Regions from separate parts of the Serratia sp. NPDC078593 genome, predicted to be linked through region 4. Evidence: predicted binding sites of a transcription regulator. Region 4 holds the regulator's gene; each other region holds the start of a gene.
What was found. Region 4 encodes LexA, which represses DNA repair genes until DNA is damaged. Its sites were predicted from a motif close to TNCTGTATGTACATACAGNA; they were not measured.
Positions count from the first base shown of each region.

Region 1 (3,299 bases), on a different contig from region 4:
TCATCCAAATAGGCAATGAGCTTTAAAGCTAATTTTTAAGCCCTTGGTTAAATTCCTTCGCCAAGGTTTATGCCCTCGTTTGTTACTCTGCCAGTTTTTCTGGCGTTATAGAGCAACCTTGGCGATGTAAAGTCTACAACGTGGTGCGAAAGTTACAAGTGTGATGTGATAAACCTCTAAAAAAAAACGTAGAATTGTACATATTTGCTAACACTCTTAGCTTATTTTTTAAGCTTTCTTGGGTGTGAAATGTCGCGCCAAGCCGCATCCGTGCTCGTTTTCTACCTGATCCCATGAAGGTTCCGTCATCGGGAAGAAAAAATGATGGGAAAAGTCCTAAATTTACTCAATGATACAAAGAAGAGTGAATTTTTAACGTCGAACACTGTCCCTTGCTCGGGTTTATGTCACGTTGTGGGCGCATAATAAATCCATAGGCGTTACCTAATTCAGCTGCACGACGTAATTTTAGCCGATCATCGTCTGTTAGGTCAGGTAGCCACCCTAAAACCACGCTGTAATTCCCTGTCAATAACGCTTTTTCCATTGCCTCTACCGTATTCTGCGGTGTGATTTGGCTCAGCTGGACCACTTTTTCGAGCGGTAAACCCGATTGCTGCAGCCACAGTTTGCTGAGTTTTTGCTGCGGGGTTAACCACAAAAGCCAACGTGACTGCATACCCAATTGTTGTAGCAACGGAACCAACAGCTGGGCAATGGCGGGTTGATGCTCATTGTAAACAAGTTCACTGATAAGACCTTTTTCTTCGTGAGAGCCGAATGCCCCCGCAGAATTATTCATCGCCAACGGCGTGTGGCTAAAATGAGGTTTGCAGAGTGATTGAGTACGCATAAGTATCCCGCCTGTAGATGCACTGTATGTATATACAGTACATGCGACATAACAGAAGATCAACTCAATTTTTCGTAACGTCTCGCAGATTTACGATCATTTTTTAAGCTAGAAGATTTTGTGATTGGCAGGTAAGTGCTTAATGCGTATTTTTCTAATTAATTGTTCCACTTAGTTTTATTTCATTGATGTAAGAAATAAATCCCTAGCAAATTACCAATGGAGAGGCTTATGAAAAGGATAACACTCGCAAGAGTCGCGCAGGCTAAAGCCTGTTTTTCTGCTTTAGGTCGGATTACTACCCGTTCACAGTTTGGTGGCTACGGCCTTTTGGCCGATGGCGTTATGTTTGCCGTTGTCACCGAAGGCGAAATGTATCTGCGAGCGACTCATCGCATCGAGTCCGAGTTTCGTGCTCGCGGGATGGCGAATATGATTTATTCAAAACGTGGTGCGCCGATTGTCATGCGTTATTACTGGGTTGATGATGACTTATGGCGAGATCGCAACGAACTGGTTTGTCTTGCTTGGCAGGCAATGCGCGAAGCGAACAAAGAAGCGCAGGTGAAAAAGAACAGCGATGAAAGATTGAAGAATTTGCCGAATATTGATGCTGCCATGGAACGCTTACTTTGGCGTGTCGGTATTTGCGGTGTGTACGACCTTCGTTTGCAAGGACCCAGACGTTCATTCTTAAAGCTTTTCTACCAACAAAAAAATCTCGGGCATAAAGTGTTGTTGTCTTTGGCGGGTGCATTGGCAGGTTATCATCATGCCGCCTTGCCCAAGGAGTTACGGGGGGAGCTGATCAACTGGTTCGATGAGGTCATTCCGCAGGCTGCGGCGGAGAGCCCTCCGCCTTATCGTTATAGCAGTGCTGAATAATCAGTGTGATTGACCAATGAGCGTATTGAGTGCCGTCAATTCAGGTAATAACTCAATGACCAATCCTATTTGCTGCAACACCAGTTGTTCTTTGCTTTCGGGTTCCGGCGTCAACTGATTAATTCGCGTAGAAAGTGTTTCCAACGCAGCAGTGATGCGTTCGCTGTCGTGCAATTCGTGATGCAGTGCGCCATCGACATAGCAAACAGCATCGTTCAGCAGATCGAGCACTTCGGTATTGGTGAGTTGCTCGCGATGAGCGCCTAATGCAGAAATATAACTTAGCAATGTGTGATTGAGACAAAGTAGCCGAAAGGCCGCTTCCTGGGCAGCTTTATCCGCTTTGGGATCGGCCGACATATTCGAGATGACAGAGGCTAATTCGGCATCGCAGTTATGCGCATCACGACGTGCGATGCGGTAAGGCAAGCTATTGTCTTTGCCTTGATGGTATTGGATTAATATGGCATCCAGATAACGGCAATCTGCGTTTAAGGTCTTGCTTACAATGGAAGGGAGCTGGCGAAACTGCCAGTCCGGCCAGATAAATGTCACTGCGGCCCAGGCAATGGCACAACCTAACAATGTGTCATACACGCGTGGCGCGGCGACTTCAAATCCTTCCCCTAACAGATTAAAGCACAACAACACAAGCAAGGTAATAAACAGCGTGGCGTGGGCGTACTGTACCGTGCGGAAAGCAAAAAACAGCACGCCGCTGATCACGATGAGAATCAACTGCCCTTCAACTGAGGGCACAAAATACAGGATGGGGAGGCCGACTATTATGCCTGCTAAGGTGCCCACAACACGTAATGCCAGTCGTCGCCGCGTAGCATTATAGTTTGGCTGGCAAACAAACAAACTCGTCAGCAATATCCAATAACCGTGTTGCATACCTGTCACTTGGATAAGCGCGTAGCCCACACATAGCACGATTGACATACGAATTGCATGGCGAAACAGCGCCGATTGTGGCGTCAGATGGCGGCTGATACGCAGGCGGATATCGCTCCAGCCAGTCAGCCGATCGTCCGCTAGGCTGTTTTCTTCCGCTTGGCCATTCGCTAGAGCCTGTTCCGACTCGATGTTAGCTAATTGCGCATCGATAGCGCGTAGGTTTTTTAGCAGATGAGACAGGGCTTTGGCGAGATCGCGATTATCGGCCGTGATCGCGAGGTGTGTCAACGCTTCGTCTATGCGGTCGAATGCCGGTTCGAACCGATTGTTATGCTGGTATTTTTGCCTCAGCAGGATCGATTGCGCCAACTGTTGGCAGGCGCGTGCCTGCATGCTCAACAAGCGTTGGAAACGAAAGAGAATATCACTGTGGCGAAACTGTTTGCTCAGTGCCTGGTACTGCACATGCGATGAACTCGCACGCTCATGAATGTCTTGCTCCACGAAGTAATAATGTAAAGTGCGGCGTGTGCCCCGCTGGCCGCGATCGCCCTTAAGCCGGGTTAGCAGCGAAACCTTAGTCTGGTTAAGCGTGCTCACCAGCGTACTGTTAGCCATGGCAACATCCATCCATGGCAAGTCAGCCTCATGCTCTGCATCG
Region 1 is NZ_JBNNGK010000020.1:52,208-55,506, forward strand. Features, by position in the region: gene sulA (SOS-induced cell division inhibitor SulA) at 347-853, opposite strand; gene ACQKDS_RS17835 (TfoX/Sxy family protein) at 1,085-1,738, shown strand; gene yccS (YccS family putative transporter) at 1,739-3,299, opposite strand, start outside.
Region 1: sulA (SOS-induced cell division inhibitor SulA) is a predicted target of LexA. The motif match lies at 874-893, and genes of this name have one in related genera.

Region 2 (3,299 bases), on a different contig from region 4:
GGTGAAGTACGCACGCTGGGCCATAACGGCAAACAGCAGCCGTGGCGTATTGCGATTGAACGGCCAACCGCAGGGGCGGAGCAACGTGCGCAACTGGTGGTACAACCGGGGAGCATGGCGATCGCGACCTCGGGGGATTACCGCAATTATTTTGAGCAAGACGGCGTACGCTATTCTCACACTATCGATCCTAAGACCGGCAAGCCGATCGCGCATCATTTGGTGTCGATCACCGTGATCGGTCCGAACTGTATGGCGGCCGATGGCTTATCGACCGGGTTGGATGTGTTGGGGCCAGAACGCGGTATGGCGTTAGCGAATCGGTTGGGTATCCCGGTATTTATGATCGTGAAAACCGACAGCGGGTTTGAAGAGCGCTATTCTGATGCTTTCAAACCTTATTTAAAACCCGCACAGTGAGGCCACCATGCTGACGATATTTGTTGCAACCTTTATTCTGTTCTTGCTGGTTATCGGCGGCATGTCGCTTGGTTACGTGTTTAAACGCAAAAGCTTGCAAGGGAGCTGCGGCGGTATCACCGCATTGGGCATGGATAAAGTGTGTGATTGCCCTGAACCGTGCGATGCACGTAAAAAGCGCATGGCGAAAGAAGCATTACGCCGTGAGCAATTAGAAAAACACCGTATTTTGTAAATTAAGGCGCTGCGTGCAGCGCCAGAAGTGATGACAACGTGGTCTGATAGTTCGAGATACCCGGGTCTAGCATAACGAGGGGCACTCCGGTGGCTTACGCCACGACGACCCCATCGCCATGCTCCCCCTAATAACAGGCTTTGTCTACGGTCTGAGGCGCTGCGTGCAGCGCCATTACCCCGCATTATTACCTCGCAGTACGAAATTGCTGTGCCATCAGCGGTGAATCGACCATGACACCGTCGACGCCGAGTGCCAGTGCCTGCTGATAATCTTCTGCCGTATTAATACCAAATAAAATAATGTGGGTGCGCCCTTTGGAGCGGAAGCAATCGATCGATTCTTTATCCCAGACCAGTTTTGCCTTTGAACGGCCTTCGCCCAGCGTGTACTTTTCTACAACTTCTACATCGCGCGCACGCTCGAGCCCATACCAGCGCGGTGAGTGACCGCTTGCCGCTATATCGCATTGATGCGCCATCGTGATGTTGGCTAATAGCGTGCGGGTGGTATCCCGCGACTCAAAACGATTGATCGCTTTGGGTAACGCATTCAGATAACGGGCGTCGGTGGAATACACCCGTGTGCGCTTGAGGCTGTCGGTTTGCTTTAATGTGGCTAGCAACGCGTGGGCAAACCGCGCGGGATCGGCATCTGGCGATTTTATATCCAAATAAAACGGCACATTGGGGAAGCGCTCTAAGACGGTACGTAACCGTGGAATCCCTATTCCTTGGCCGCGAAACGGATGTCCTTGCTGTTTACCGTAAGCCCAACCGGCATCGATGTTGGCCAGCTCATCGGCAGTATAGAGAGACACCGCGCCGGTTTTGTCGGTCAGTGAGTGCAAATCGGCAGGGCGATACAGCACGATTACGCCGTCTTTGGATTGTTGCAAGGTGATCCAAATAGCATCTGCGCCATTTTTTAGCGCGTTATTAATCGCGACCAGCGTATTTTCCGGTGCATCGGCGGTGCCAGCGCGATGGGCGACGATCGCCGGGGCGCCGTGGTCGGCTGCATTAACGAGTGGGCAAAGTAGTGCTAATGCCATAACGAACAAACTACGGGCAAATGTGATCATAACCTACCTTTGTGGACGTCAAGTCAATGTTACGTTGGCGGGGCATCTTGTGCAGGAATCATACGCTTGAAAAATGAAGCTTTTTTAACAGCCGCAAAATTATGCTGCGGTAATGATGACGCTCGCGCTTGGCAGACTTGAGCTTTACTATTTTGGCTGTATACTTATACAGTGTTATTGGAGGCGCGATGCGTAAAATCATTCATGTCGATATGGACTGTTTCTTTGCCGCAGTGGAAATGCGCGACAATCCCAGCCTGTGCGATATTCCCTTGGCGATAGGCGGCAGTGCCGATCGGCGTGGAGTGATCAGCACCGCCAATTATCCGGCGCGGCGTTATGGCGTGCACAGCGCGATGTCGACGGCGATGGCGTTAAAACTTTGCCCTCATTTAACCCTGTTGCCCGGCCGTATGGCGGCGTATAAAGAGGTTTCGCTGCATATTCGCGAAATATTTGCCCGTTACACCGCGTTAATTGAGCCGCTTTCATTAGATGAAGCGTATCTGGATGTGACCGATAGCCCACACTGTAACGGCTCGGCAACGTTAATGGCTGAACAGATCCGGCAGACCATTTCTGATGAGTTGCAGCTCACGGCTTCGGCCGGTATCGCCCCGATAAAATTCCTCGCCAAGATTGCTTCTGAGCTTAATAAGCCCAACGGCCAATATGTGATTACTCCCGGGCAAGTACCGGCATTTTTGCAACAGTTGCCGCTCAGTAAGATTCCCGGCGTAGGCAAAGTCACGGCTAAACGGTTAGAAGAGGTCGGGTTGCGCACCTGTGCGGATGTACAACACTACGATCTCTCCGCGTTGTTAAAGCGTTTTGGCAAATTTGGCCGTGTGCTGTGGGAACGCTGCCAAGGCATCGATGAGCGCGAGGTTTCTCCCGTTCGGCTGCGTAAGTCGGTGGGGGTAGAACGGACGCTGGCAGAAGATATTCATGATTGGCAAGATTGTGAACAATTGATTGTCGAGAAGCTGTATCCCGAACTGGAAATGCGCTTACGTAAAGTGAAGCCAGATTTACACATCGCCAGGCAGGGGGTGAAATTGAAGTTTCAAGATTTCCAACAGACCACCCAAGAACATGTCTGGCCGGTGCTGCATAAGGATGACTTACTGGATGTGGCTAGGCAGGTGTGGCAACAACGGCGCGAGGGGCGTGGAGTGCGTTTGGTTGGGTTACATGTGACGTTGCTCGATCCGCAATTAGAACGGCAGCTATTGCTGCCGTGGGATGTGTAAGGGCCAGATGAGGCTGGCCCAGAAGCGATTAACCGCGCTCAGGAATCGCTTTCAGCAATTCGGTCAGCAATTGCCAGTACAGGCCAACGCTTTCAATATGCACCTGCTCATCTGGCGAGTGTGGGCCGGTGATGGTTGGCCCAATAGAAACCATATCCATATTCGGGTAAGGCTTCTTGAACAGGCCGCATTCCAGACCGGCGTGGATCACCATAATGTTTGGCGTCTTGTTGAACAGCGTTTGATACAGCTCACGCACCAGATGCATCACCGGTGAGTTCGCGTCTGGCTGCCAGCCAGGGTAACT
Region 2 is NZ_JBNNGK010000019.1:51,670-54,968, forward strand. Features, by position in the region: gene ACQKDS_RS17490 (FAD:protein FMN transferase) at 1-420, shown strand, start outside; gene nqrM ((Na+)-NQR maturation NqrM) at 428-655, shown strand; gene ACQKDS_RS17500 (glycerophosphodiester phosphodiesterase family protein) at 843-1,739, opposite strand; gene dinB (DNA polymerase IV) at 1,928-2,992, shown strand; gene pepD (beta-Ala-His dipeptidase) at 3,021-3,299, opposite strand, start outside.
Region 2: dinB (DNA polymerase IV) is a predicted target of LexA. The motif match lies at 1,894-1,913, and genes of this name have one in related genera.

Region 3 (3,299 bases), on a different contig from region 4:
ATTGCATCACACCGCCAGATAAGCCTCGATCAGCGACGCATCCAACTGTTCTAGCGTGCCGTTGGCCACATTGCGGCCTTTATCTAGCAGGCAGAAGCGATCTGCAACGCGCCGAATAAACGGCAATTTATGCCCGACCAGCAAAATGGTGATACCCCGTTCGCGATTCAACTGATTAATCGCATTGCTGATTTCTGCGGCAATGGTGGGTTGAATACCAGCGGTGGGCTCATCCAAGATCAGTAATTCTGGCTCTAGCACTAGCGCCCGGCTAATGGCTAATTGTTGCTGTTCGCCGTCCCCCAAATCGCCAGCCCGCCGGGTTAGCATCGCGTGCAAATTCGGGAACAAATGAAAAATCAATGGCGGGATGCGGCGGTTTTTATCGCGCCCGGCCAGTAACGCTACCTGCAAATTCTCTTCGACGCTGAGTTGCGAAAATATTTGGTGCCCCTGCGGAACATAACTAATGCCGAGTGCGGCACGTTTTTCCACCGGTTGTCGCAGCAGATTTTGTGGGGGTTCGTCAGGCCGTTGCCAAATCATACTGCCACTGACGATCGGCAGATGCCCCATAATACAGTTGACCAACGTGGTTTTTCCGACGCCGTTGCGTCCCAGCAGCGCCGTACATTGGCCGCGTGGCAGTTCCAAGTTGATATCCCATAAGGTATGGCGTTGTCCGTAAAATTGATTGACTGAACGTAGGATTAACATTCGGCATTCTCCTCAAAGACCGGTTTATCACTCATCGACCCTGTGCTTCCGTACTTTTTTCCTTCCCTCGCGGTTAGCGATTTCTTTCCCGAGTGCGTTAACGTCCAGAATAAAATGCCGTTTCTCGCTTTCTATAACATCAGGGCGGATTTGGGCTAAACAGACAATCTACCGTCAAAAATGATGCTTTGTGGCTGAATGTTGTCCTTATCACGTCTTTCTGAGGCTGAAGCCTGTTTTTCATCGGCGATGGGCGCGAAAGCGCCAACAGATAATTCTGTTGTTTCTTGCCGATCTTGAATCTGTCTGTACTTTGCTTGCTAGGGCATGTTGCAACTCTCAGGCCAACTTTTATGGACTGGCTATTGGGCAGGTTTATTATGGCGATGTTAAGCGGAAAGCGCAGGGTGACAGGCTCAGAGGTCATGGGTGAAATATCGTCAAAAGTTAACCCGGACATTTTTTGCACTTTTCCAGTGCCACAAAACGGCGGGATGGTGCAAGCCTTAGCGGCTAATTATTGAAGATTGCTGAGTCACAACAAAACCTTGGATAATTCTTAATTTGGCAAGGGGGCTTTTTAGTCTTTATCGGCATAACTACCGCCATAAAAGTGTAAAAAAATAACTAAAAAAGCTAACCCGGAGCAATTAACAGGGAAAAAGTGATTTTTCTGCAACTCCCGTGGTTGGCGGGGCGGTGAGAGTTATCCACTATTCCTGTGGATAACCTTGTGCATTAGATTTAGAAAAGCGCTCTAAAGCGAGAGCGGACGCGGGTTGTCTGCGCATTGTCCGGATTCTCGTCTTTTTATTAATTTTGTTTAATTTCAGTAAGTTAGTTAAAATCAATATGTCATTGCGATGAAAGATCTTCTCCGCGCGGTTTTTCATCATGCTGCTATCGAAAAGTTAATTCGTGACAGAATCTGGGGATAAAACGGTTATTGACAATAAAATTGTCACGGTATTGTAACGCTTACGGTGCAGCGGCAATATTTCACCGCGCAATAAAGCAACGAATACGCTTGAAGCTGGTTTTATATCCAGTATCATACGCAGTGGCGAAAATCATGACGGCTTCCCATACTTAGAGGCCGTACTCAGTGGGCATCAGCATCGCTAACCGTTTGAATAGGGATCGGCCGCAGGGAACAATGCGGCGACGAAAAAGATGAAGGGTATATGAGTAAACTTTTTAAACTGCATTCCGATTTCAAACCGGCTGGCGATCAGCCGGAAGCGATACGTAAGCTGGAAGACGGCCTGGAAAACGGCCTGGCGCACCAGACGCTATTGGGCGTAACGGGGTCGGGTAAAACATTTACCGTCGCTAACGTTATCGCCGATCTAAACCGGCCGACTATGGTGTTGGCACCGAACAAGACGCTGGCGGCGCAGCTGTACGGTGAGATGAAAGAATTCTTCCCGGATAATGCGGTAGAATATTTTGTCTCTTATTACGATTACTATCAGCCAGAAGCCTACGTACCGAGCTCAGACACCTTTATCGAGAAAGATTCCTCAGTGAATGAGCATATTGAACAAATGCGCCTGTCGGCTACCAAAGCGCTATTGGAACGGCGTGATGTGGTGGTGGTCGCCTCTGTTTCGGCGATCTATGGCCTGGGCGATCCGGATCTGTACCTGAAGATGATGTTGCATCTCACCAAAGGTATGATCATCGATCAGCGTGCGATCCTGCGCCGATTGGCGGAGCTGCAGTATACGCGCAACGATCAGGCGTTCCAACGCGCGACGTTCCGGGTTCGTGGGGAGGTGATCGACATCTTCCCGGCGGAATCAGACGAATTGGCACTGCGGGTTGAACTGTTTGACGAAGAGGTCGAGCGTTTGTCGTTGTTTGATCCGCTCACAGGTCAGGTTGAACAGGTCGTACAGCGCTTTACCATTTATCCGAAATCGCACTATGTCACACCGCGGGAGCGCATCCTGCAAGCGATGGAAGAGATCAAGGTCGATCTGGCCGATCGCCGTAACGTGTTGCTAGCGAATAATAAATTACTGGAAGAACAGCGTTTGACGCAGCGTACGCAGTTTGATCTCGAAATGATGAATGAATTGGGCTATTGCTCAGGGATTGAAAACTATTCACGTTATCTTTCTGGCCGTGGCCCGGGTGAGCCGCCACCGACCCTGTTCGATTATCTGCCCGCCGATGGTTTACTGGTGGTGGACGAATCGCACGTGACCATTCCGCAGATTGGTGGCATGTACAAAGGCGACCGATCGCGTAAAGAAACGCTGGTGGAGTATGGGTTCCGCTTGCCTTCTGCGCTGGACAACCGCCCGATGCGTTTTGAGGAGTTTGAAGCGCTGGCGCCGCAAACCATCTATGTCTCCGCCACGCCGGGCAAATATGAACTGGAAAAATCCGGGGGCGATATCATCGATCAGGTGGTGCGGCCGACGGGGCTGTTGGATCCCGAAGTGGAAGTGCGCCCAGTGGCGACGCAGGTTGACGATCTGCTGTCGGAGATCCGCAAGCGCGTCGCGATCAACGAACGCGTATTGGTGACGACACTGACCAAACGTATGGCGGAAGATCTCACCGAGTATCTC
Region 3 is NZ_JBNNGK010000002.1:236,804-240,102, forward strand. Features, by position in the region: gene ACQKDS_RS03215 (ATP-binding cassette domain-containing protein) at 7-717, opposite strand; gene ACQKDS_RS03220 (hypothetical protein) at 857-1,177, opposite strand; gene uvrB (excinuclease ABC subunit UvrB) at 1,902-3,299, shown strand, end outside.
Region 3: uvrB (excinuclease ABC subunit UvrB) is a predicted target of LexA. The motif match lies at 1,749-1,768, and genes of this name have one in related genera.

Region 4 (3,299 bases):
TGGCACCAATCCCTGATGATACAGCACGTAAGACAGCAACAGATAATCCATGTGGCTACGGTGGCAGGGCACATAGACGATTTCATGGCCGTCCTGCGCCAACTGGCGCACACGTTCTGCATTCGTGACGTTTAGCCCCTGATACAACCGGTTCCACGTCCAGCTCAAGACACGATCCGACAATCGGACTGTCTCGTAAGAGAAGTCCGCGGCGATCTCTTCCATCAGTGCGATGGCATTTTGCTGCGCTTTTTCGTGGGAAATCTTTTTGCTGCGCGCTTCATCTTCTACCGCTTTTTCAATCGCTTTAGACGCCAGTAGCTTGTTGAACAAGTCCTGCCGTGCCGGCAAGCTCGGGCCAACTGCTGCCAGACGCTGGCGAGAAAAGTGCATTCGCGCCACGCGCGCCAGCTTCTGCGCGATAATTTTATCGGTGCCGTGCTCGGTCGCCATGTGGCGCAGAGAAACGGTATTGGAGAAGCGAACGAAACTGTCGCGCCCTAGCCACAGCACGGCGAAGAACTTCTGTACGCCGTTGAGCAGGCGCAGATGCGGCGTACCATGGCCTTCGCGGCCCGGCGAACGGCCGAACATCACCGAAACTGGCAGCATCTGGATATCGAGATCGGAATTATTACGGTGCAGATCCAAATAATCGTGGAACAGCTTTACCGACTCTTGTTTCGGCGTGTAGTAACGGAATACGCGTGGGCCATCGTGAATAAACACGTAGCTTGGCAGCACGGCGCCGTCGATCTCCAGCGGAATAAGGGGATCGGGCAGATCCTGCGCCAGGCACTGAGTGCGCAGCGTCAGTAAGTCTGCCTTGGAGTTATAAGGTAAAACGTACAGAATCGGACGTGAGGGATCTAACCCTAATTCCGTGACCGGATCTGACGGGATAACCTTACTTCTTACCAATAATTTTAATGGTAAATTCAATAGTTTATAGTAAATTTTACGCCAACCTGACATAACAACGTGAAGCCTCTTGTTAGCAATGCGCCGCAAGCATACCAGAAACCGCGAAACAGATCTGTGGTGTTAAAAAAACCAGAGCGGTTAAAATGATGACTCATCACTTATAAAAGGCTCCGTGCAACATGGCAAATCAAGCAACCGGTTTGACCCGCATTATCAAAGCGTTTGGCTATTCATATAAAGGTTTAACCGCCGCCTGGCAACATGAAGCGGCGTTCCGCCAAGAACTGGTGGCGGCGGTATTGGCAATCCTACTGGCGGCGTGGCTGGATGTGGGGGCGATCGCGCGGATTTTATTGATTGGTTCGGTGGTGTTGGTGATGATTGTGGAAGTGCTCAATAGTGCGATTGAAGCGGTCGTCGATCGCGTTGGCACTGAGCACCATGAGCTTTCAGGCCGTGCCAAGGATATGGGCTCGGCGGCGGTGTCACTGACTATCGTACTGGCACTGTTCGTGTGGGTGAGCGTCGTGTGGCAGCACCTTGCATAATGCCTGGCATTAATGTTGCGAAGCGCTACGCTAATCCCTGATTTTTATTCATTCTCCGGTTCCCAATCTGTGTTCACCTGTATATACTCACAGCAAGACTGTATAAACAAACAGGGGGCGGAATGAAAGCATTAACAACCAGACAGCAAGAGGTCTATGATCTGATTCGCGATCATATTTCGCAGACGGGCATGCCGCCAACGCGTGCTGAGATCGCACTGCGTCTGGGGTTCCGCTCGCCAAATGCTGCTGAAGAACATCTTAAAGCGCTGGCGCGCAAAGGCGTGATCGAGATCGTGTCCGGTGCTTCACGTGGGATCCGTCTGTTGATGGAAGACGAAGACGGTTTACCGTTGATTGGCCGTGTCGCTGCCGGTGAACCGTTATTGGCACAGCAACACATTGAAGGCCATTACAAGGTCGATCCTTCCTTGTTCAAACCGAATGCAGATTTCCTGCTGCGGGTTAACGGTATGTCAATGCGCGACATCGGCATTCTGGACGGCGATCTGCTGGCGGTGCATAAGACCCAAGACGTGCGTAATGGGCAGGTCGTGGTGGCGCGTATCGAAGACGAAGTGACCGTCAAGCGTCTGAAAAAGCACGGGAACGTGGTTGAGTTACTGCCAGAAAATAGCGAGTTCCAGCCGATTGTGGTCGATTTGCGTCAGCAAAACTTCACGATTGAAGGTCTGGCCGTCGGCGTGATACGCAACGGCGACTGGATCTAAACCGTAGCCCCCGCGTTTAATCGCCTCAGCATTGTCTGGGGCGATGTCATTTCTACATCGAAATTATAACCCTCTTATTTCAAGGCGCAGCCAACATACCTGAAGCTTGAAAGATAAGGGTCTGGACGGAATCTGTCAGATTATGCGCCTGCTTGCCACCTTCACCAGCGATACCGATAAAGCCTTATGGCGTTTGGCGTTGCCGATGATCTTTTCCAACATCACCGTACCATTATTAGGGCTGGTCGATACGGCGGTGATTGGCCACCTCGATAGCCCGAACTATCTGGGCGGCGTGGCGGTAGGGGCGATGGCGACCAGTTTTTTGTTCATGTTGTTACTGTTTTTACGCATGAGCACCACCGGGCTGGCCGCGCAGGCTCTGGGGGCTAAAAACCCGCAGGCGTTAGCGCGTGCCTTCATGCAGCCATTGATGCTGGCGCTGTTGGCGGGTTTCGCCATTGTGCTGTTGCGACATCCGTTGATTGACCTAGCATTGCGCATTGTCGGTGGCGATCCCGACGTACAGGTGCAGGCGCGTTTATTCCTTGAGATTCGTTGGTTAAGTGCCCCCGCTGCTCTGGCGAACATGGTGTTGCTCGGCTGGCTATTGGGAGTGCAATACGTTCGTGCGCCGGTGATTTTATTAATTGTCGGTAACCTGCTGAATATTGTGTTGGATATCTGGCTGGTGATGGGATTGGGCTGGAACGTGCAGGGGGCGGCGACGGCCACCGCCATTGCTGAATACGCGACGCTGTTGCTTGGTTTAGGGCTCAGCTATCGGGTGATGCGGATGCGCGGTATTTCGCTCACGACGCTGCGTGACGCTTGGCGCGGCAATTTACGCCGTTTGCTGGCGCTTAATCGCGACATTATGCTGCGTTCGCTGTTGCTGCAACTGTGCTTTGCCTCACTGACCATTTTTGCGGCGCGGTTAGGTAGCGAAGTGGTGGCGGTGAATGCGGTGCTGATGAATCTGCTGACCTTTACCGCTTACGCATTAGATGGGTTTGCTTATGCGGTTGAGGCGCATTCGGGGCATGCCTATGGGGCGCGTGACGATCGCCAGTTAAAGCGCGTTTGGCATGCTGCG
Region 4 is NZ_JBNNGK010000022.1:5,577-8,875, reverse strand. Features, by position in the region: gene plsB (glycerol-3-phosphate 1-O-acyltransferase PlsB) at 1-975, opposite strand, end outside; gene ACQKDS_RS18175 (diacylglycerol kinase) at 1,104-1,472, shown strand; gene lexA (transcriptional repressor LexA) at 1,595-2,203, shown strand; gene dinF (MATE family efflux transporter DinF) at 2,346-3,299, shown strand, end outside.